DNA from 3 places in the Priestia sp. JNUCC 25 genome. Region 3 is predicted to be linked to each of the others. Evidence: a T-box and tRNA genes for the amino acid it is inferred to sense, from the RefSeq annotation. Region 3 holds a T-box; the other regions hold tRNA genes.
What was found. A T-box is a leader RNA that pairs with one kind of tRNA and senses whether it is charged. The one in region 3 lies ahead of tyrS (tyrosine--tRNA ligase), so its partner is inferred to be a tRNA-Tyr.

Region 1 (3,244 bases), 1.1 Mb from region 3:
TGGACCACCAAACAATTTTTTTCACGCATTCCCCTCCTTTTGTACAAACAGTATGCCGTTATTACTATTGTAGGTTTTTTTTCGAAATTTAGAACAAGCGTTTATAGATGTGCTATAAGAAATGCAATTTAGGGCGAGGAAATCATAGAAAAACGAAAAATAGAGTTTAGACAAAAGAATAAACTCTGTTTCCAAACAAAAAAAGCAGTTTGCATATGCAAACTGCTTTTAAGATGACCCGTACGGGATTCGAACCCGTGTTACCGCCGTGAAAGGGCGGTGTCTTAACCGCTTGACCAACGGGCCAGTATGGCTCCACAGGTAGGACTCGAACCTACGACCGATCGGTTAACAGCCGATAGCTCTACCACTGAGCTACTGTGGAATATGGTGGGCCTAAGTGGACTCGAACCACCGACCTCACGCTTATCAGGCGTGCGCTCTAACCAGCTGAGCTATAGGCCCTTCATTTGGAGCGGGTGATGAGAATCGAACTCACGACATCAGCTTGGAAGGCTGAGGTTTTACCACTAAACTACACCCGCGTTACTTAAGATGGGGCGACTGATGGGAATCGAACCCACGAATGCCGGAACCACAATCCGGTGCGTTAACCACTTCGCCACAATCGCCGTCTTAAAATGGTGGCTCGGGACGGAATCGAACCGCCGACACAAGGATTTTCAGTCCTTTGCTCTACCAACTGAGCTACCGAGCCTTTATGTAAATGGCGGTCCCGACGGGAATCGAACCCGCGATCTCCTGCGTGACAGGCAGGCATGTTAACCGCTACACCACGGGACCACTTTGGTTGCGGGGACAGGATTTGAACCTGCGACCTTCGGGTTATGAGCCCGACGAGCTACCGAACTGCTCCACCCCGCGATGATATGAATATGATATAAATAAATGGCGGAGGAAGAGGGATTCGAACCCCCGCGGGCTTTAACACCCCTGTCGGTTTTCAAGACCGATCCCTTCAGCCGGACTTGGGTATTCCTCCGTATATTTATAACAAATGTAACTTATATGATAGCGGCGGAGGGAGTCGAACCCACGACCTCACGGGTATGAACCGTACGCTCTAGCCAGCTGAGCTACACCGCCATATTATTCGTTACAATTATTCAGTTTAATTGGTGGAGCCTAGCGGGATCGAACCGCTGACCTCCTGCGTGCAAGGCAGGCGCTCTCCCAGCTGAGCTAAGGCCCCATAAATGGTCGGGAAGACAGGATTCGAACCTGCGACCCCTTGGTCCCAAACCAAGTGCTCTACCAAGCTGAGCTACTTCCCGTTTATGGCGCGCCCGAGAGGAGTCGAACCCCTAACCTTTTGATCCGTAGTCAAACGCTCTATCCAATTGAGCTACGGGCGCTTTATATGGAGCGGAAGACGAGGTTCGAACTCGCGACCCCCACCTTGGCAAGGTGGTGTTCTACCACTGAACTACTTCCGCTTATTAAAATGAGCCATGAAGGACTCGAACCTTCGACCCTCTGATTAAAAGTCAGATGCTCTACCAACTGAGCTAATGGCTCTCTATGGCTGGGCTAGCTGGATTCGAACCAACGCATGACGGAATCAAAATCCGTTGCCTTACCGCTTGGCGATAGCCCAATAAAAATGGTGGAGGGGGGCAGATTCGAACTGCCGAACCCGAAGGAGCGGATTTACAGTCCGCCGCGTTTAGCCACTTCGCTACCCCTCCGATATAAATGGTGCCGGCAAGAGGACTTGAACCCCCAACCTACTGATTACAAGTCAGTTGCTCTACCAGTTGAGCTACACCGGCACGGTGGTGGAGGATGACGGGATCGAACCGCCGACCCCCTGCTTGTAAGGCAGGTGCTCTCCCAGCTGAGCTAATCCTCCACGTATCATACACAATATTCATTGTATAGAAGATTTTTATAAATGAGCCAAATAAAAAACCCCTAGACTCTTTTATAAGAGCATAAAAAGGGGTCTTATTCATTGCCTGGCAACGTCCTACTCTCACAGGGACAAAGTCCCAACTACCATTGGCGCTAAAGAGCTTAACTTCCGTGTTCGGTATGGGAACGGGTGTGACCTCTTCGCTATCGCCACCAGACAAGAGATTGCTCTCTCAAAACTAGATAACAGTTTGCTGAGTAAAGCTTACGCTTTTAAAGTTTTGGTTAAGTCCTCGATCGATTAGTATCAGTCAGCTACACATGTCGCCACGCTTCCACCTCTGACCTATCAACCTGATCATCTTTCAGGGATCTTACTAGCTTGCGCTATGGGAAATCTCATCTTGAGGGGGGCTTCATGCTTAGATGCTTTCAGCACTTATCCCGTCCACACATAGCTACCCAGCGATGCCTTTGGCAAGACAACTGGTACACCAGCGGTGTGTCCATCCCGGTCCTCTCGTACTAAGGACAGCTCCTCTCAAATTTCCTACGCCCACGACGGATAGGGACCGAACTGTCTCACGACGTTCTGAACCCAGCTCGCGTACCGCTTTAATGGGCGAACAGCCCAACCCTTGGGACCGACTACAGCCCCAGGATGCGATGAGCCGACATCGAGGTGCCAAACCTCCCCGTCGATGTGGACTCTTGGGGGAGATAAGCCTGTTATCCCCGGGGTAGCTTTTATCCGTTGAGCGATGGCCCTTCCATGCGGAACCACCGGATCACTAAGCCCGACTTTCGTCCCTGCTCGACTTGTAGGTCTCGCAGTCAAGCTCCCTTGTGCCTTTACACTCTACGAATGATTTCCAACCATTCTGAGGGAACCTTTGGGCGCCTCCGTTACATTTTAGGAGGCGACCGCCCCAGTCAAACTGCCCACCTGACACTGTCTCCCGGCCCGATAAGGGCCGCGGGTTAGAATTTCAATACAGCCAGGGTAGTATCCCACCGACGCCTCCACCGAAGCTAGCGCTCCGGCTTCTCAGGCTCCTACCTATCCTGTACAAGCTGTACCAAAATTCAATATCAGGCTACAGTAAAGCTCCACGGGGTCTTTCCGTCCTGTCGCGGGTAACCTGCATCTTCACAGGTACTATAATTTCACCGAGTCTCTCGTTGAGACAGTGCCCAGATCGTTACGCCTTTCGTGCGGGTCGGAACTTACCCGACAAGGAATTTCGCTACCTTAGGACCGTTATAGTTACGGCCGCCGTTTACTGGGGCTTCGATTCAGAGCTTCTCCCAAAGGATAACCCCTCCTCTTAACCTTCCAGCACCGGGCAGGCGTCAGCCCCTATACTTC
Region 2 (3,244 bases), 870 kb from region 3:
ATCTGGGCACTGTCTCAACGAGAGACTCGGTGAAATTATAGTACCTGTGAAGATGCAGGTTACCCGCGACAGGACGGAAAGACCCCGTGGAGCTTTACTGTAGCCTGATATTGAATTTTGGTACAGCTTGTACAGGATAGGTAGGAGCCTGAGAAGCCGGAGCGCTAGCTTCGGTGGAGGCGTCGGTGGGATACTACCCTGGCTGTATTGAAATTCTAACCCGCGGCCCTGATCGGGCCGGGAGACAGTGTCAGGTGGGCAGTTTGACTGGGGCGGTCGCCTCCTAAAATGTAACGGAGGCGCCCAAAGGTTCCCTCAGAATGGTTGGAAATCATTCGTAGAGTGTAAAGGCACAAGGGAGCTTGACTGCGAGACCTACAAGTCGAGCAGGGACGAAAGTCGGGCTTAGTGATCCGGTGGTTCCGCATGGAAGGGCCATCGCTCAACGGATAAAAGCTACCCCGGGGATAACAGGCTTATCTCCCCCAAGAGTCCACATCGACGGGGAGGTTTGGCACCTCGATGTCGGCTCATCGCATCCTGGGGCTGTAGTCGGTCCCAAGGGTTGGGCTGTTCGCCCATTAAAGCGGTACGCGAGCTGGGTTCAGAACGTCGTGAGACAGTTCGGTCCCTATCCGTCGTGGGCGTAGGAAATTTGAGAGGAGCTGTCCTTAGTACGAGAGGACCGGGATGGACACACCGCTGGTGTACCAGTTGTCTTGCCAAAGGCATCGCTGGGTAGCTATGTGTGGACGGGATAAGTGCTGAAAGCATCTAAGCATGAAGCCCCCCTCAAGATGAGATTTCCCATAGCGCAAGCTAGTAAGATCCCTGAAAGATGATCAGGTTGATAGGTCAGAGGTGGAAGCGTGGCGACATGTGTAGCTGACTGATACTAATCGATCGAGGACTTAACCAAACTTTTAAAAGCGTAAGCTTTACTCAGCAAACTGTTACCTAGTTTTGAGAGAACAAAACTTTTCAAAAAAGTCTTGCTTTCTTTTGGAAATCATGTATAATATAATATGTCTGGTGGCGATAGCGAAGAGGTCACACCCGTTCCCATACCGAACACGGAAGTTAAGCTCTTTAGCGCCAATGGTAGTTGGGACTTTGTCCCTGTGAGAGTAGGACGTTGCCAGGCTGTTATTATTCCACAGTAGCTCAGTGGTAGAGCTATCGGCTGTTAACCGATCGGTCGTAGGTTCGAGTCCTACCTGTGGAGCCATTTGGAGAGCTGTCCGAGTGGCCGAAGGAGCACGATTGGAAATCGTGTAGGCGGTTAACGCTGTCTCAAGGGTTCAAATCCCTTGCTCTCCGCCATTTTTATTTAATTAGCACAGTGGCCCGTTGGTCAAGCGGTTAAGACACCGCCCTTTCACGGCGGTAACACGGGTTCGAATCCCGTACGGGTCACCATTTATTTTTATCTACATAATAGTGGAGGATTAGCTCAGCTGGGAGAGCACCTGCCTTACAAGCAGGGGGTCGGCGGTTCGATCCCGTCATCCTCCACCATATATTATCATCGCGGGGTGGAGCAGTTCGGTAGCTCGTCGGGCTCATAACCCGAAGGTCGCAGGTTCAAATCCTGTCCCCGCAACCAAGTGGTCCCGTGGTGTAGCGGTTAACATGCCTGCCTGTCACGCAGGAGATCGCGGGTTCGATTCCCGTCGGGACCGCCATTTTAAATTTAATAAGGCTCGGTAGCTCAGTTGGTAGAGCAAAGGACTGAAAATCCTTGTGTCGGCGGTTCGATTCCGTCCCGAGCCACCATTTTAAAAACATTTGTTTTTAAAATGCCGGTGTAGCTCAACTGGTAGAGCAACTGACTTGTAATCAGTAGGTTGGGGGTTCAAGTCCTCTTGCCGGCACCACAGTTATTGTGGAGGGGTAGCGAAGTGGCTAAACGCGGCGGACTGTAAATCCGCTCCTTCGGGTTCGGCAGTTCGAATCTGCCCCCCTCCACCATTTACAGGGGCATAGTTTAAAGGTAGAACTACGGTCTCCAAAACCGTCAGTGTGGGTTCGATTCCTACTGCCCCTGCCAATTATAAAAATAACATTGCATATATACGTGGCGATTGTGGCGAAGTGGTTAACGCACCGGATTGTGGTTCCGGCATTCGTGGGTTCGATTCCCATCAGTCGCCCCATTTATAAATGATATGCATATTTCAATATTGGGCTATCGCCAAGCGGTAAGGCAACGGATTTTGATTCCGTCATGCGTTGGTTCGAATCCAGCTAGCCCAGCCATATATGCGGAAGTAGTTCAGTGGTAGAACACCACCTTGCCAAGGTGGGGGTCGCGAGTTCGAACCTCGTCTTCCGCTCCAATTTTAATAAAGTTATTTAGTCTTGAGTAAATGGCGGCATAGCCAAGTGGTAAGGCAGAGGTCTGCAAAACCTTTATCACCGGTTCAAATCCGGTTGCCGCCTCCATTTATTTACAAGCTGCCGGGGTGGTGGAATTGGCAGACACACAGGACTTAAAATCCTGCGGTAGGTGACTACCGTGCCGGTTCAAGTCCGGCCCTCGGCACCATTTATAATTTTAACTTGCCTTTTTTATTTTGCCGATGTGGCGGAATTGGCAGACGCGCACGACTCAAAATCGTGTTCCTTCGGGAGTGTCGGTTCGACCCCGACCATCGGTACTTTAGCTTTATTTGACAGGATGATTCCTGTTTTTATTTTTACTTATCGGTCGACAAATTTTGATAATATTTGCGGGTGTAGTTTAGTGGTAAAACCTCAGCCTTCCAAGCTGATGTCGTGAGTTCGATTCTCATCACCCGCTCCATACATATTGTTATCACAACGCAGTGTCTCGCTTTCAAAGCTGAGATGTTGCGTTTTTTATTTTTAACGTAAATATAGCGTCTATCTTTTCAAGATAGACGCTATATTTACGTACATCAGTTAATGACTTGATAGGTTGCTTCGCCGCCGTGAATTTGAATGAACATGTCACTTAGGGATTTAGTTAGTTTATAAGCCTGTTCTTCTGAAAGTGAAGGCTTTAAATAAATGAACTGTACAGCTTGTGTTGTCTTTTCAGTTACGTACGCTCGGTTAGAATCGACATAAGGGCTTCCGAAAGCTCCTAGGGCATCTTTTGAAATGATTTTATTTTCTAAAGAAATATTACGTTCATTTAGAGCTTCATAAGACTCTTCTTTTTTACCGATAGTAAATTCGATGGGGCCTTCTAAATTAGAGGAATCATAAATTCCAATTG
Region 3 (3,244 bases):
AGAAGAAGAAGGCATTCAACTAGATTTTCTGAAGCGATTAGAAGCGGCGAATAAAGAGGTGGAAATTGAGTGGGTAGATAGAACAGATGGTATGCTGCTTCATTATACATCAGGTTCAACTGGCAAACCAAAAGGCGTACTTCATGTTCACAACGCAATGCTTCAGCACTATCAAACTGCAAAGTGGGTACTCGACTTAAAAGATGACGATGTGTATTGGTGTACAGCAGATCCCGGTTGGGTAACGGGGACTTCTTATGGGATTTTTGGTCCTTGGCTTGCTGGAGCAACCAATGTGATTGTAGGAGGACGATTTAGTCCAGATGCATGGTATCAAGCACTTGAAGATTTTGGCGTAACGGTTTGGTACAGTGCACCTACAGCTTTTCGAATGCTAATGGGTGCTGGTGATGACTTAGTTAAACGCTATGATTTAAGCAATCTCAGACATGTATTAAGTGTGGGAGAACCGTTAAATCCTGAAGTGGTACGCTGGGGAATGAAGGTGTTCCAAAAACGTATTCATGATACGTGGTGGATGACTGAAACTGGCGGTCAGACGATTTGTAATTATCCGTCTATGAAAATTAAGCCAGGATCTATGGGGAAACCAATTCCAGGTATACAAGCAGCAATCATTGACGATCAAGGACAAGAGCTTCCACCTTATCGAATGGGTAACTTAGCAATTAAAAAAGGCTGGCCATCTATGATGCATACGATTTGGAACAACAAAGAAAAGTATGAGTCATATTTTATGCCAGGTGATTGGTACGTATCAGGTGATTCGGCGTATATGGATGAAGACGGTTATTTTTGGTTCCAAGGCCGAATCGATGATGTTATTATGACGGCAGGAGAACGCGTGGGTCCATTTGAAGTAGAAAGTAAGCTTGTTGAACACCCTGCTGTAGCAGAAGCGGGTGTTATTGGTAAGCCTGACCCTGTGCGCGGGGAAATTATTAAAGCATTTATCGCACTTAGAGATGGGTATGAATCTTCAGATGAACTGATTGAAGATATTCGTCAATTTGTGAAAAAAGGGTTAGCTGCTCATGCAGCCCCGCGTGAAATCGAGTTTAAAGATAAGCTACCTAAAACACGAAGTGGTAAAATTATGCGTCGCGTTTTAAAAGCGTGGGAATTAGATTTGCCAACGGGTGATTTGTCAACGATGGAAGACTAAGGAGTAAATGTTTCAATCTTTGTAGGGAAAATAAGTGATTTTTATAAAGTTCAAACAGCCAGCTGTTTGAACTTTTTTTTGGACTTGAATTTTAAAATGAAATCATTCATAATTGTGGGGTGTAAACTTTTAAATAAAATAAACTGCAGTGATAGGAAGAAGTAATACTTGTCTCCCTGTTTAAGAGAGCTGATGGTTGCTGAAAATCAGTACATAGACAAATATGAAATACGTCCTTGAGCATCTTTTGTGAACTTACAGTAGCAAAAGACGGGTAGACCGTTACATCATTTAAGTGGGAAATAATTTATTTCCAAATAGGGTGGTACCGCGATATTTTCGTCCCTTCTTTTTTAAGAAGGGGCGTTTTTTATGTTGTTCAACAAATTGTAACGAGCAATTAGATAAAGGAGAGAATATATAACATGGATATTTTACAAGATCTTGAGTTTCGAGGGCTCATTAACCAACAAACGGATGAAAAAGGTTTAAGTGAACTTTTGAGTAAAGAGTCTGTTCGTTTGTACTGCGGATTCGATCCGACAGCCGACAGCCTTCACATCGGCCACATGCTTCCTGTTTTAATTTTACGTCGCTTTCAACAAGCTGGACACCAACCAATTGCATTAGTTGGTGGAGGTACGGGTCTTATTGGAGATCCAAGCGGTAAAAAAGCAGAGCGTACGTTAAATGAAAAAGAAACGGTTGCCATGTTTAGTGAGCGTATTAAAGGTCAGCTTTCACGCTTCTTAGATTTCGAAGAAGGTGAAAATGCAGCAGTTATTGCAAATAACTATGACTGGATTGGCTCATTAGATGTTATTACATTCCTACGAGATATCGGTAAAAACTTTGGTATTAACTATATGATGGCAAAGGATTCTGTTCAATCTCGTATCGAATCAGGCATTTCATTTACGGAATTTAGCTACATGATTTTACAGTCATACGATTTCTTGAATTTATACCAAACATATAACTGTAAGCTTCAAATTGGCGGCAGCGACCAATGGGGAAATATTACGGCTGGCTTAGAATTAATTCGTAAATCAGAAGAAGATGCAAAAGCATTTGGATTAACAGTTCCGCTTGTAACAAAAGCGGACGGGACGAAGTTCGGTAAAACAGAAGGCGGAGCAATTTGGTTAGACCCTGAAAAAACAAGTCCGTATGAATTCTACCAATTCTGGATTAATACAGATGATCGTGATGTTATAAAATATTTAAAATACTTTACATTCTTATCACACGAAGAAATTAATGAATTAGCAGCTTCTGCAAAAGAAGCTCCTGAAAAACGCGAAGCACAAAAAGCACTAGCGGCAGCGATGACTACGCTTGTACACGGTGAAGAAGCTCTTGAGCAAGCAATTCGTATTTCGCAAGCTTTATTTAGCGGAAGTATTTCAGAGTTAACAGCAGAAGAAATTAAGCAAGGATTCAAGGATGTTCCTTCTTACACGCATACAGGTGAAGATATTGGTTTAATTGATTTACTTGTAGAAAGTAAAATTTCTCCTTCTAAACGTCAAGCACGTGAAGATATTTCAAACGGTGCGATTTACTTAAACGGTGAGCGTGAACAAGATTTACAAAAAACAGTAGGTGCAGAAGACCGTATTGAAGGTCAATTCACAGTGATTCGTCGAGGCAAGAAAAAATATACCCTTATTCAATACGCATAAAAAAAGGCCGAAAGGCCTTTTTTTATATATAGACAGCAAAAAAGCCGCTCCATAAGGAACGGCTTTTTACTATTAACGAGAGTAGAACTCTACGATTAGTGCTTCGTTGATTTCAGCAGATAATTCAGAACGCTCTGGTAAGCGAGTGAATGTACCTTCTAATTTCTCAGCGTCTACTGTTAAGTAGTCTGGTACGAAGTTGTTAACTTCAAGCGCTTCTTTCACGATTGAAAGGTTGCGAGATTTTTCGCGAACACCGATCACTTGACCAGGTTGTACACGGTAAGATGGGATGTCAACGCGTTTACCGTCAACTAAAACGTGACCGTGGTTAACTAATTGACGAGCTTGACGACGAGTGCGTGCAAGACCC

Region 1: it has a tRNA-Tyr gene. The T-box ahead of tyrS (tyrosine--tRNA ligase) is inferred to sense a tRNA for this amino acid. The anticodon was not compared.
Region 2: it has a tRNA-Tyr gene. The T-box ahead of tyrS (tyrosine--tRNA ligase) is inferred to sense a tRNA for this amino acid. The anticodon was not compared.

The regions. Positions count from the first base shown of each region.
Region 1 covers NZ_CM132211.1:590,481-593,724, reverse strand. Annotated here, with positions in the region: gene JNUCC25_RS03230 (M48 family metallopeptidase) at 1-25, opposite strand, end outside; tRNA gene JNUCC25_RS03225 (tRNA-Glu) at 235-306, opposite strand; tRNA gene JNUCC25_RS03220 (tRNA-Asn) at 311-385, opposite strand; tRNA gene JNUCC25_RS03215 (tRNA-Ile) at 389-465, opposite strand; tRNA gene JNUCC25_RS03210 (tRNA-Gly) at 472-545, opposite strand; tRNA gene JNUCC25_RS03205 (tRNA-His) at 557-632, opposite strand; tRNA gene JNUCC25_RS03200 (tRNA-Phe) at 643-718, opposite strand; tRNA gene JNUCC25_RS03195 (tRNA-Asp) at 729-804, opposite strand; tRNA gene JNUCC25_RS03190 (tRNA-Met) at 809-885, opposite strand; tRNA gene JNUCC25_RS03185 (tRNA-Ser) at 911-1,003, opposite strand; tRNA gene JNUCC25_RS03180 (tRNA-Met) at 1,034-1,107, opposite strand; tRNA gene JNUCC25_RS03175 (tRNA-Ala) at 1,138-1,213, opposite strand; tRNA gene JNUCC25_RS03170 (tRNA-Pro) at 1,219-1,295, opposite strand; tRNA gene JNUCC25_RS03165 (tRNA-Arg) at 1,300-1,376, opposite strand; tRNA gene JNUCC25_RS03160 (tRNA-Gly) at 1,383-1,457, opposite strand; tRNA gene JNUCC25_RS03155 (tRNA-Lys) at 1,467-1,539, opposite strand; tRNA gene JNUCC25_RS03150 (tRNA-Gln) at 1,544-1,618, opposite strand; tRNA gene JNUCC25_RS03145 (tRNA-Tyr) at 1,626-1,709, opposite strand; tRNA gene JNUCC25_RS03140 (tRNA-Thr) at 1,718-1,793, opposite strand; tRNA gene JNUCC25_RS03135 (tRNA-Val) at 1,798-1,873, opposite strand; rRNA gene rrf (5S ribosomal RNA) at 1,978-2,093, opposite strand; rRNA gene JNUCC25_RS03125 (23S ribosomal RNA) at 2,157-3,244, opposite strand, start outside.
Region 2 covers NZ_CM132211.1:406,610-409,853, forward strand. Annotated here, with positions in the region: rRNA gene JNUCC25_RS02150 (23S ribosomal RNA) at 1-919, shown strand, start outside; rRNA gene rrf (5S ribosomal RNA) at 1,029-1,144, shown strand; tRNA gene JNUCC25_RS02160 (tRNA-Asn) at 1,154-1,228, shown strand; tRNA gene JNUCC25_RS02165 (tRNA-Ser) at 1,232-1,323, shown strand; tRNA gene JNUCC25_RS02170 (tRNA-Glu) at 1,345-1,419, shown strand; tRNA gene JNUCC25_RS02175 (tRNA-Val) at 1,443-1,518, shown strand; tRNA gene JNUCC25_RS02180 (tRNA-Met) at 1,530-1,606, shown strand; tRNA gene JNUCC25_RS02185 (tRNA-Asp) at 1,610-1,685, shown strand; tRNA gene JNUCC25_RS02190 (tRNA-Phe) at 1,701-1,776, shown strand; tRNA gene JNUCC25_RS02195 (tRNA-Thr) at 1,802-1,877, shown strand; tRNA gene JNUCC25_RS02200 (tRNA-Tyr) at 1,888-1,971, shown strand; tRNA gene JNUCC25_RS02205 (tRNA-Trp) at 1,977-2,050, shown strand; tRNA gene JNUCC25_RS02210 (tRNA-His) at 2,081-2,156, shown strand; tRNA gene JNUCC25_RS02215 (tRNA-Gln) at 2,185-2,259, shown strand; tRNA gene JNUCC25_RS02220 (tRNA-Gly) at 2,265-2,339, shown strand; tRNA gene JNUCC25_RS02225 (tRNA-Cys) at 2,372-2,445, shown strand; tRNA gene JNUCC25_RS02230 (tRNA-Leu) at 2,460-2,548, shown strand; tRNA gene JNUCC25_RS02235 (tRNA-Leu) at 2,579-2,660, shown strand; tRNA gene JNUCC25_RS02240 (tRNA-Gly) at 2,733-2,806, shown strand; gene JNUCC25_RS02245 (B3/B4 domain-containing protein) at 2,922-3,244, opposite strand, start outside.
Region 3 covers NZ_CM132211.1:4,605,871-4,609,114, reverse strand. Annotated here, with positions in the region: gene acsA (acetate--CoA ligase) at 1-1,186, shown strand, start outside; T-box leader at 1,326-1,536, shown strand; gene tyrS (tyrosine--tRNA ligase) at 1,612-2,871, shown strand; gene rpsD (30S ribosomal protein S4) at 2,944-3,244, opposite strand, start outside.